Telluria mixta: one gene and its partner. Each later gene encodes a partner of the first gene's protein in a complex. Links are inferred from orthologs where the notes say so. Each region holds a gene or a part of one and is shown on either strand. Other genes may lie near its edges.

The links. The genes of interacting proteins can lie anywhere in the genome.
Region 2: the proteins of uvrB (region 1) and P0M04_RS04175 are in contact, whole or in part, in a crystal structure (PDB 7EGT), measured with the Thermus thermophilus proteins. The link is inferred for Telluria mixta from one-to-one orthologs. Residues at the interface, in WP_096411307.1 of Thermus thermophilus: Glu23, Leu25, Arg26, Asp27, Gly28, Glu29, Arg30, Phe31, Arg55, Glu326, Asp327, Phe328, Glu379, Ser382, Gln383, His398, Gly400, Arg401; in WP_096412145.1 of Thermus thermophilus: His654, Arg656, Phe657, Gln666, Asp668, Glu669, Lys680, Arg681, Leu682, Ser683, Lys685, Tyr686, Ala687.

What each region holds. Positions count from the first base shown.
Region 1 is NZ_CP119520.1:3,968,930-3,976,512, forward strand. Bases 3,223-6,185 are described here. They hold uvrB (excinuclease ABC subunit UvrB), read right to left. Parts: upstream 5,771-6,185; coding sequence 3,674-5,770; downstream 3,223-3,673. Other genes in these bases: P0M04_RS17610 (LysR family transcriptional regulator), read left to right, coding at 3,223-3,236; P0M04_RS17615 (NTF2 fold immunity protein), read right to left, coding at 3,251-3,607; P0M04_RS17625 (amino acid aminotransferase), read left to right, coding at 5,878-6,185. Outside these bases: P0M04_RS17590 (S53 family peptidase), read left to right, coding at 1-19; P0M04_RS17595 (PEP-CTERM sorting domain-containing protein), read left to right, coding at 39-575; P0M04_RS17600 (hypothetical protein), read left to right, coding at 589-1,167; P0M04_RS17605 (aldo/keto reductase), read right to left, coding at 1,119-2,222; more of P0M04_RS17610, read left to right, coding at 2,325-3,222; more of P0M04_RS17625, read left to right, coding at 6,186-7,089; P0M04_RS17640 (PepSY-associated TM helix domain-containing protein), read right to left, coding at 7,516-7,583. UniProt on the Escherichia coli protein: The UvrABC repair system catalyzes the recognition and processing of DNA lesions. A damage recognition complex composed of 2 UvrA and 2 UvrB subunits scans DNA for abnormalities.
Region 2 is NZ_CP119520.1:935,257-938,908, reverse strand. What follows is about bases 674-3,652. They hold P0M04_RS04175 (UvrD-helicase domain-containing protein), read left to right. Parts: upstream 674-993; coding sequence 994-3,312; downstream 3,313-3,652. Other genes in these bases: P0M04_RS04170 (BPSS1780 family membrane protein), read right to left, coding at 3,322-3,652; P0M04_RS04180 (SRPBCC family protein), read right to left, coding at 674-758. In the rest of the region: P0M04_RS04185 (hemerythrin domain-containing protein), read right to left, coding at 1-44; more of P0M04_RS04180, read right to left, coding at 216-673. UniProt on the Escherichia coli protein: A helicase with DNA-dependent ATPase activity. Unwinds DNA duplexes with 3'-5' polarity. Translocates on single-stranded DNA with 3'-5' polarity. Initiates unwinding more efficiently from a nicked substrate than double-stranded DNA.

The DNA.
Region 1 (7,583 bases):
TCTCGGCGTGAATCTGTGAACCTTTCGGGAAGAACCACATGAAATCGATCAAACACATGCTGCTCGGCCTCGTCCTCGCGACCTGCGCCGTCTTCAACGCCTCCGCCACGCCGACGTACACGGACATGTTCTTCGTCGTGCCCGAGTTCGGCTCGACCACGACGCAGACCTGGGACTTCGGCATCTCGGCGCCGGGCGCCCTGGCCGGCGAGACGTTCGAGTTCGACTTCCTGTTCAACACGCCGCCCGAGCCAGCCTGGTTCTCGTTCGTCGTGTTCCCGGACTTCGCGGGCTCGATTGCATTCACGGACCTGGGCTTTTTCGCGGGCGACCTGTTCACGCCGATCGACGCGCTGAGCCTGAGCCTGGCGAGCGAACTGGCCAGGGGCGCGGGCTGGATCACGAGCGGGACCTATGACCTGCGCCTGGGCGGCACGTTCCTCGTCGACGGTGCCGGGTTCACGGGGCGTGCCGTTTCCGATATTCCGGAGCCGGTGAGTCTGGCGCTGGTGGCGCTCGGTCTGGCCGGGATGGTCGGGGTGCGGCGGCGCAAGGCCGTTGTGGAGGCGGATTGATGTGAAGGCCGGCATGCCGTCGCGACGCCTTGCCGCGTTGCTCCTGTGCTGTGCGACACATGGCGCCGCGGCGGACCTCTGCCCGCGGACCGACCGGAACGCCGAATGGTCGACGCGATGCTTTCAAACGACGGGCGCCGCCCGGAAGGTGGAGGCCCGCTTCGTCAATCGGCTCCGGTCGGCCCCGACCACCATCCTGATCGCGGAAACGCGCGAACTCGTCGCCGTCGACGTGCACGGCCGCGTGATCGTGCCGAACATTGCCTACACAGGTGACTTCGACATGCCCAATCCCGACGGCATCGAACGGTTCACGTCTGCCGGACGCCGCTGCGGCTACTTCATCGGGGCGACGTTCGACATCATCGTGCCCGCGCAATTCGACCATTGCGAAGCGTTCGCGGACGGGACGGCTCAGGCCTGTACCGGTTGCGTCGCGCGCTGTATCGATACGGACTGCCACGGCAAGACGATGGTTGGCGGGCAGGGCGTAGAGCTGGACACGTCAGGCCGGATACGCCGGCGTTTCGCCATTGGCCGACATTACTCGACCCCGCTTCCCGAGCCCTCGACGAGCACCGGCGCCCGATAACCCGTCGGCTTGTCGCCAACCCGGGCGCCGCCGTACATCATGCCCTGCATCGCATTCGTGAAGAAGTAGTAGGGGAACGGCGTCACGGGCTTGCTGGCCTCATCCAGGCGGTGGGCGAGCTCGGCGGGGAGCTCGAAGTCCAGCGCCCCGAGATTCGTTTTTAATTGCTCCGGCCGCGACGCGCCCACGATCACGCTGGCCACGCCCGGACGGTTTGCCACCCAGTTCAGGGCCACCTGTGCCATCGGCCGGCCGATCTCGTCGGCCACTTTTTCCAGTTCATCGACGATCTGGAAATTGCGCTCCGTGAGGTGCTGGAAGGCCGGATTGCCGTTGCCCTGCATCGCGGCGAGACGGCCGTCGGTGGCGGCGTCGCGCTTGTACCGCCCGGCCAGCAGACCGCTCGCCAGCGGGCTCCACACGGTGATGCCCATGCCGAGCTCGGTGGCCAGGCGCGTGTATTCGTGTTCGATGTTGCGCTCGACGAGCGAATACTGCAGCTGCAGCGCCGACACCGGTTCATAGCCGCGCCATTCCGCCAGGGTCTGGGCGCGCGCCGCGTACCAGGCTGGTACGTCCGACAGGCCGATGTGGCGGATCTTGCCGGCGCGGACCAGATCGTCCAGGGTGCGCATCACTTCTTCGACGGGCGTCAGCTGGTCCCAGGCGTGGACGTAGAACACGTCGAGGTAATCCGTCTGCAGGCGCTTGAGCGAGCCTTCGACGGCACGCAGCAGGTTCTTGCGGCCGTTGCCGCCGCCGTTCGGATTCGCGGCCGCCAGGTTGAACGTGTATTTGCTGGCCAGCACGAGTTCGTCGCGCGAGCCGCTGGCCTTGATGAATTCGCCCAGCCACGTTTCGCTCGTGCCGTTCGTGTACACATCCGCCGTGTCGATGAAGTTGCCACCGTGGTCGCGATAGAGATCGAAGACGGTCTCGGCCGCTGCCTTGTCGGAACCCCAGCCCCATTCCGTTCCAAACGTCATCGCGCCCAGCGACAAACGGCTGACGCGCAGGCCCGTGCGGCCGAGGGTGTAGTAGATGGGCTGATTCATGGTCGTTCTCCTTGTTCGTGAGTGAATGAACGACAGAATAGCCGGCTCGATAAGGAAGAAAAACATGCATAATCTTCATTCCTTATTAAGCTCGACTTCATAATGAAACTGACGCAACTGGACGGCCTGCTGGCCTTTGCCACTGTGGCGAAGCAGGGCAATTTCACGGCCGCGGCCGCGTTGCTGGAGGTAACGCCGTCGGCGGTGAGCCAGACGGTGCGGCAACTGGAGGAACGGCTGGGCGTGCGCCTGTTGAACCGGACGACGCGCAGCGTGAGCCTGACGGAAGCGGGGGAACAATTTCTCGCACGCGTGGGTCCTGCTGTCGCCGAGCTCACGCAGGCGGCGGCCGAGCTGGACGCGTTCCGCAGCGGACCCAGCGGCATCTTGCGGCTGAACATGGCGAACATCGTGTACGCCGTCTGGCTGCGTCCGTTGCTGCCCGGTTTTCTCGCAAGCCATCCCGGCATCAAGGTCGAACTCGGCTTCGACGAGGGCTTCGTGGACATCGTCGCGGGCGGCTTCGATGCCGGCGTGCGCCTCGGCGAATCCGTCCAGCTCGACATGGTGGCCGTGCCGCTCACGCGGCAGGAGCAGTTGTGCATGGTGGCGTCGCCGGACTATGTGGCGCGGCGCGGGCTGCCGCGCACGATCGAGGAACTGCAGCAGCAAGATTGCATCCGCTATCGGTTCCGCAAGAACAATGCGATCTACCGGTGGGAGCTCATGCGGGATAGCAACCTCGTCGACGCGGAGGTCGACGGGCGGCTGATCCTGACGAACAGCGCGTCGATGGCGGGCGCGGCGCGCGACGGGATCGGTATCGCCCACGTCTTTCGCCGGCAGGTCGAAAGCGACCTTGCCGCGGGCCGGCTCGTGCCCGTGTTGCCGGCGTGTTGGTCGACACAGCCGGGGTTTCATCTCTACTATCCGACGCGGCGGCATTTGCCTGCGAAGCTGCGGGCGTTTATCGATTATTGCGCTGAACGGTTGGGCGGTGCGGATGAACAGTGAAGTTCGACGCAACTTTACTTCGTGTGAAAAATCGTGATGATTCGCCCGTTCATCTTATCGATCACTGCAGTCGCTGTCCCACCAACCCTTCCTTTCGGAAGCGTACCAGTCACGGTCCAACGGCCGTCCTTTAGCGTTGCCCGATAAGGGGCTTCTTCAGCGACATTCTTCTTGCCATATATTGGCTCCCACACGGCGACGGCTATGGCAACAGCTGTTGCCGGATCAGGAACAACGCCATTAGCTGGCTGATATCCCGCCACGGATTCGGATTCTTTTAGCTGCTGTTTGTCGACCTGTTCAGCCGCATGCGTGAGGGTAAGGTCAGTCGAAGCGAGGACAAGCAAGAGAAATACCGAAGTGATTCGCACGAGTTAAGCCCCGAGTCCGAAGCGAAGGCAGGAAAAACGGCTCCGAAGAGCCGTTTCGCTTGATGCTTACTTGCCGAGAATCGACACCACGTTGTCCGCCCCCGGCGCCCCGAACGCCTGCTGCTTGAGGACATGCAGTTGATCGCGCACCTGGGCCGCCTTCTCGAACTCGAGGTTCTTGGCGTGGTCGACCATGAGCTTTTCGAGGCGCTTGATCTCTTTCGAAATCTGCTTCTCGCTCATGCCCTCGACCTTGGCGGCGTCTTCCGACAAGCCGACGTCGTTCAGCATGGCCTTCTGCGCGGCCGCGCTGTAGACGCCGTCGATCATTTCCTTGATCTTCTTCTGCACGCCCTTCGGAGTGATGCCGTTCGCCTCGTTGAACGCGATCTGCTTGGCGCGGCGGCGTTCCGTTTCGTCGATCGCGCGCTTCATCGAATCCGTGATCTGGTCCGCGTACAGGATCGCCACGCCGTTCAGGTTACGTGCCGCGCGGCCGATGGTCTGGATCAGCGAGCGTTCCGAACGCAGGAAGCCTTCCTTGTCGGCGTCCAGCACGGCCACGAGCGACACTTCCGGCAGGTCGAGACCCTCGCGCAGCAGGTTGATGCCGACGACGACGTCGAACGTGCCCAGGCGCAGGTCGCGCAGGATTTCCACGCGCTCCACCGTGTCGATGTCGCTGTGCAGGTAGCGCACCTTGATGCCGTGGTCGGACAGGTATTCCGTCAGCTGCTCGGCCATGCGCTTGGTCAGCGTCGTGACCAGCACGCGCTCGTCCTTCTTGATGCGGTCCGTGATCTCGCCCATCAGGTCGTCCACCTGCGAACGCGCGGGTTTGACGATGACCTGCGGGTCGACGAGGCCCGTCGGACGCACGACCTGCTCGACGACGTTGTCGGCTTTTTCCTTTTCGTAGTCGGCCGGCGTCGCGGACACGAAGATGCACTGGCGCATCTTGTTCTCGAATTCCGAGAATTTCAAAGGGCGATTGTCGAGCGCGGAGGGCAGGCGGAAGCCGTAGTCGACGAGGTTCACCTTGCGCGAACGGTCGCCGTTGTACATCGCGTTCAACTGGCCGATCATCACGTGCGACTCGTCCATGAACATCAGCGCGTCTTTCGGCAGGTAGTCGATCAAGGTGGGCGGCGGTTCGCCCGGCATCGAGCCTGACAGGTGGCGCGAGTAGTTCTCGATGCCCTTGGTAAAACCGACTTCGGCCAGCATCTCGAGGTCGAAGCGGGTGCGCTGCTCGAGGCGTTGCTCTTCCAGCAGCTTGCCCTGCTGGCGGAATTCCTCCAGGCGGTCGCGCAGCTCGGCCTTGATGGAGTCGACGGCCTTCAGCACGGTCGCGCGGCCGGTGACGTAGTGCGAGCCCGGGTACACGGTGAAGCGCGGAATTTTTTGACGCACTTTGCCGGTCAGCGGGTCGAACAGTTGCAGCGATTCGATCTCGTCGTCGAACATCTCGACGCGGATCGCGAGCTCGGCGTGTTCGGCCGGGAAGATGTCGATCGTGTCGCCGCGCACGCGGAACGTGCCGCGCGCGAAGTCCATTTCGTTGCGCGTGTACTGCATCTGGATCAGGCGCGCAATGACGTCGCGCTGCGCGACCTTGTCGCCCGTGCGCAACGTGAGAATCATCTTGTGATACTCGTTCGGATTACCGATACCGTAGATGGCCGACACGGTTGCGACGATGACGACGTCGCGCCGCTCCATCAGCGACTTCGTGCACGACAGACGCATCTGCTCGATGTGCTCGTTGATCGACGAGTCCTTTTCGATGAACAGGTCGCGCTGCGGGACGTACGCTTCCGGCTGGTAATAGTCGTAGTACGAGACGAAGTACTCGACGGCATTCTGCGGGAAGAACTCGCGGAACTCCGCGTACAGCTGGGCCGCGAGGGTCTTGTTCGGGGCGAACACGATCGCCGGACGGCCTGCGCGGGCGATCACGTTGGCCATCGTATAAGTCTTGCCGGAACCGGTCACGCCGAGCAGCGTCTGGTACATCAGGCCGTCATCGATGCCTTCCACCAGGCCTTCGATCGCCGTGGGCTGGTCGCCCGCGGGCGGGAAGGGCTGGTGCAGCTTGAACGGGGAATCCGGGAACGTGATGACCGTGGGTGCTGGTGAATTTGCAACCGATAAATCTGCCATTGGATCAGACCTTTGCTAGAATGAGAATCCGCCTGCGATCTGGCATCGTCCAGACCGCCTATCTATACAACCGCTGCGAACCCAGCCGACAAACCAAGTTTATCACGATGAATTCCCCAGCTTCTGCCAGCATCTTCAGCGCCATCGCCATGGCTCCCCGCGACCCGATCCTCGGCATCACCGAGGCCTTCAACGCAGATACCAACCCCGCCAAGATCAATCTGGGCGTGGGCGTCTACTACGATGACAACGGGAAAGTGCCGCTGCTGGAATGCGTTCAGAAAGCGGAAGCGAAGTTGATGGAACAACCGACGCCGCGTACCTACCTGCCGATCGAAGGCCTGGGTGCGTACGACAAAGCTGTACAAGAACTCGTATTTGGTGCCGACAGCGCCGTAATTCAAGAGAAACGTGCAGTCACGGTGCAAGCCCTGGGCGGCACCGGCGCGCTGAAAATCGGCGCCGACTTCCTGAAGCGCTTCTCGCCGGATTCGCAAGTCTACATCAGCGACCCGAGCTGGGAAAACCACCGCGCGCTGTTCGAAAGCGCCGGCTTTACCGTCAACAACTACGCCTACTACGACGCGGCCACGCACGGCGTCAACTTCGAAGGCATGCTGGCCGCGCTGAAAGCGATGCCGGAAGGCGCCATCGTCGTCCTGCACGCCTGCTGCCACAACCCGACCGGCGCCGAACTGAATGCCGACCAGTGGGGCCAGGTGATCCAGGTCGTGCGTGAAAACAACCTGATCCCGTTCCTCGACATGGCCTACCAGGGCTTCGGCGACGGCATCGCGGAAGACGGCGCCGTCGTCCGCCGCTTCACCGACACCGCCGGCCCGCTGCTGGTGTCGAACTCGTTCTCGAAGTCGTTCTCGCTGTACGGCGAGCGCGTGGGCGCACTGTCCGTCGTCGCATCGACCGCGGAAGAGGCGGCCCGCCTGCTGTCGCAGCTGAAGCGTATCGTCCGCACGAACTACTCGAACCCGCCGACGCACGGCGGCAAGGTCGTCGCGACCGTCCTGTCGACGCCGGAACTGCGTCAACTGTGGGAAGACGAGCTGGCCGGCATGCGCGTCCGCATCAAGCAGATGCGCGACGAGCTGGTCAAGAAGCTGGCCGAAAAGGCACCGAATTCGGACTTCGCCTTCGTGCGCGAGCAGGTCGGCATGTTCTCGTACTCGGGCCTGACGAAGGACCAGGTCGAGAAGCTGCGCGCCGAATCGATCTACGCCGTGGACACCGGCCGCATCTGCGTGGCCGCGCTGAACTCGAAGAACATCGATCGCGTCGTTGACGCCATCGCAAAAGTTCTCTAAAATCTCGGCCTTCCGCTAAGCAATCATTGTTAGCGTATCAGGGGCATTGAAGAGCCGTCGCGAGCGGCAGCAGTTCCGGTCGAGAAGCGCAGCCGTACTTACGGTACGGCGAGCATCGCAGACCGGAAATGCAACGCGCAGCAGGCTATTCAAGCCCCCACCAATTCCCTGATAGCTCAGTCGGTAGAGCGACGGACTGTTAATCCGCAGGTCCCTGGTTCGAGTCCAGGTCGGGGAGCCAAGTTTCCGCACGGTTGCGTCCAACCTGTGCAAGCCGTTGGTGAGCGGCTATAATACCAACACCTATTCCCTGATAGCTCAGTCGGTAGAGCGACGGACTGTTAATCCGCAGGTCCCTGGTTCGAGTCCAGGTCGGGGAGCCAGAATTTCTGAAGGGGCATCGAGCGATCGATGCCCCTTCGTCGTTTACGCCCCGCGCCGCTTCCACCACAGCACGAGCCCGCTCCACAGCACGACGATGCTGAGCACGTCTA
Region 2 (3,652 bases), 3.0 Mb from region 1 along the record:
GCGTCCTGCGTTCTCGACCGTGTGGGGTCGTCTTTCGTTGCCATGGGGATTCTCCTCAACGGTTGACCGGCATATTCCGATATGCCGTCAGGGTTTCATCCTACTCCCCGGTCATCCTGGCAGCATGTTAGGTAACGCACCGTCGGTCGTGTCCGCAACGTTCGCTGTCAAAAAAAACGCCGCCCAGTGGGCGGCGCTCATGAGAGGCGTATTGCTCAGTGCTGCGAGATGCTGCCGCGCCACGCGCCTGTTTCCTTGCCGCGCTTCTCGAGCATGTCCTTGAACTTCTGCAGGTTGCCGCGGGCTTCCAGGCGGACGGCGCCAAGGGCGTCGCCGATCTTCTCGATCGGGCCTTCCGGTTCGTAATCCATCTGCAGGGTGATGCGGGTGACGTCGTCCGAGATCTTATGGAAGGTCACCACGCCACCGTTCGGCACGCCGCTCGTGCTGCGCCAGGCGATGCGCTTGTCCGGGATCTGTTCCGTGATCTCGGCATCCCATTCCTTTTCCTCGCCGGCCACGTTGGCCTTCCAGTGCAGGCGCTTGTCGTCCAGCTGGCGGATTTCATGGACGCTGCCCATGAATTGCGGGAAGTCCTCGAACTGGGTCCATTGGTTGTAGGCGGTACGCACGGGAACGTTGACCTCGATGGTTTCGATGATCGACGAGCCCATGCCCGATTTATTGCCTTTGAGTTTTTTGGACAGCATCATGCCGCCGACGGCCAGCGCGGCGACCGTCACTACACGGTTCAGCATTTGTTACCTCCTTATGCTCTAGCTTCGCTTGCGTTACACAAAACCGGCCCACGCCCGCACAGGGGCTGGACCGCATCTGTCGTCAAAAGTACGTCAAAAGCGATCAACACGGCGCCCGCGAGCCTTGCGGAAACATTTGCAAAAGAATCTGCGTTTGTTGTGATACTGTATATATCATCAGTAAAAATCCCGCCGCGGCGATGCCGAGGGCGTCCCGACGTTTTATAATGCCCGCATGAATCTCCTCGACAATCTGAACCCCGAACAACTGGCGGCCGTCACGCTGCCGTCCCAGAGCGCCCTCATTCTCGCCGGCGCCGGGTCCGGCAAGACGCGGGTGCTGACCACCCGCATCGCCTGGCTGATCCAGACCGGGCAGGTGTCCCCGGCCGGCATCATGGCCGTGACGTTTACGAACAAGGCCGCGAAGGAGATGCTCACGCGCCTCTCGTCGATGCTGCCGGTAAACACGCGCGGCATGTGGATCGGCACGTTCCACGGCCTGTGCAACCGCCTGCTGCGCACGCACCACCGCGACGCCGCGCTGCCGCAGACGTTCCAGATCCTCGACTCGCAAGACCAGCTGTCGATGATCAAGCGCATGCTGAAAGCGCTGAACGTGGACGACGAGAAGTACCCGGCCAAGGACCTGATGTACTTCATCAACAACGCCAAGGACCGGGGCCAGCGCGCGGGCGACGTCGAGGCATACGACCACGTGCAGAAGCGCATGGCCGAGCTGTACGACGTGTACGACCAGCAATGCCAGCGCGAAGGCGTCGTCGATTTCGCCGAGCTGCTGCTGCGCGCTTATGAGCTGCTGCAGCGCAATCACCCGCTGCGCCAGCATTACCAGATGCGCTTCCGTCACATCCTCGTCGACGAGTTCCAGGACACCAACGACCTGCAATACAACCTGCTGAAACTGCTGGCCGGCCACGGCGAGCAGCGCGGCGGCGCGCTGTTCGCTGTCGGCGACGACGACCAAAGCATCTACGCGTTCCGCGGTGCGAACGTGGGCAACATGCAGGCATTCGAGCGCGACTTCGAAGTCAAGAACCTCATCAAGCTGGAGCAGAACTACCGCTCGCACGGCAACATCCTCGACAGCGCGAACCACCTCATCTCGAACAATGCGAAACGCCTCGGCAAGAACCTGCGCACGGACGCGGGACTGGGCGAGCCGGTGCGCATCTACGAAGCGTCGTCCGACCTGGAAGAGGCGCAGTGGATCATCGACGAAGCGAAGAGCCTGATGGCGGAAGGCGTGTCGAAAAGCGAGATCGCCGTGCTGTACCGTTCCAACGCGCAAAGCCGCGTGATCGAGCATGCGCTGTTCGCGGCCGGCCTGCCGTACACCGTGTACGGTGGCCTGCGCTACTTCCAGCGCGCCGAGGTCAAGCACGCCATCGCCTACCTGCAGTTGATGGACAATCCGCACAACGATTCCGCGTTCCTGCGCGTCGTGAATTTTCCGACGCGCGGCATCGGCGCCCGCTCGATCGAGCAATTGCAGATGGCGGCCGAATCGTACCGCGTGTCGCTGTACGCGGCCGTGCCTTACATGACGGGCAAGGCTGGCACGGCGCTCGGCAACTTCGTCAAGCTGATCGAGAGCGCGCGCTTCGAGACCCAGCAGCTGCCGCTGCCGGAAATGGTGCGCGTCGTGCTCGAGCGCAGCACGCTGCTCGCGCACTACGGTAACGAGAAAGAGGGCCAGGAACGCATCGAGAACTTGCAGCAGATGGTCGGTGCGGCCACGCAGTTCGTGCAGGAAGAAGGTTTCGGTACGCATGCGCCGGCTCACCTCGGCCCGCAGGCGGCCGCGGCGAGCGGCACGGCGATCGTGGACGGGGACGGCATCGACGTGCTCGACGCGGATGCGCCGCTGGCCACCGTGATGTCGCCGCTGTCCGCCTTCCTCGCGCACGCGTCGCTGGAAGCGGGCGACGCCCAGGCGCAGGCCGGGCAGGAAGCGATCCAGCTGATGACCGTGCACTCCGCGAAAGGCCTGGAATTCGACGCCGTATTCATCACGGGCCTGGAAGAGGGGCTGTTCCCGCACGAGAGCAGCGCGCGCGAGATGGATGGCGTCGACGAGGAACGCCGCCTGATGTACGTGGCGATCACGCGCGCGCGCCGGCGCCTGTACATGAGCTTTACCCAGCAGCGCATGCTGCATGGCCAGACGCGTTTCAACATGAAGTCGCGCTTCTTCGATGAGCTGCCGGAACACGCGCTGAAATGGCTGACGCCGCGCGTACAGACGAACTGGTTCGCCGGCCGCAAGTCGACGACGGCATGGGACGATGCTACGTTCCGCGAAGGCGGCAGCGATAACCACATCGCCAAGCAGATCGCGCAGAAGTCGACCAGCGGCAACGGCACCGGCTGGCGCATCGGCGAATCCGTGAGTCACGCGCGCTTCGGCGAAGGCGTGATCGTCAATATCGAGGGCGGCGCGGGCAGTGCGCGCGCGCAGATCAATTTTGGCGCGGCGGGGATGAAGGTGCTCGACCTGTCGGTGGCCAAGCTGGAGCGCATCGGCCGCTGAAGGTGAACGTCAAGCCGGCTGTGGCGCCTTGTCGGCCGGCTTGCCGAAGATGGTACGGTAGCCGGCATACATCGCGCACTGCAGCAGCAGCATGAACAGGAAGATCAGCCACATCAGCACGACGCGGCCCAGCGCCGCGTCGCCGAACACCAGCGCGGCCAGGATGCATATGCCGAAAAAGATGCCGAACCACGCCGCCAGCAGCACGAGGAACGGGCGTGCCGTGCGGATGACGGCAAAGAAGCTGTAGAACGTGGCCTTGCCCGGCCCCATGTGCTTCCAGTAGGTGAGCGGGGCGGCGAAGCACAGCGTCACCAGCACGGCCACGTCCAGCAAGAAG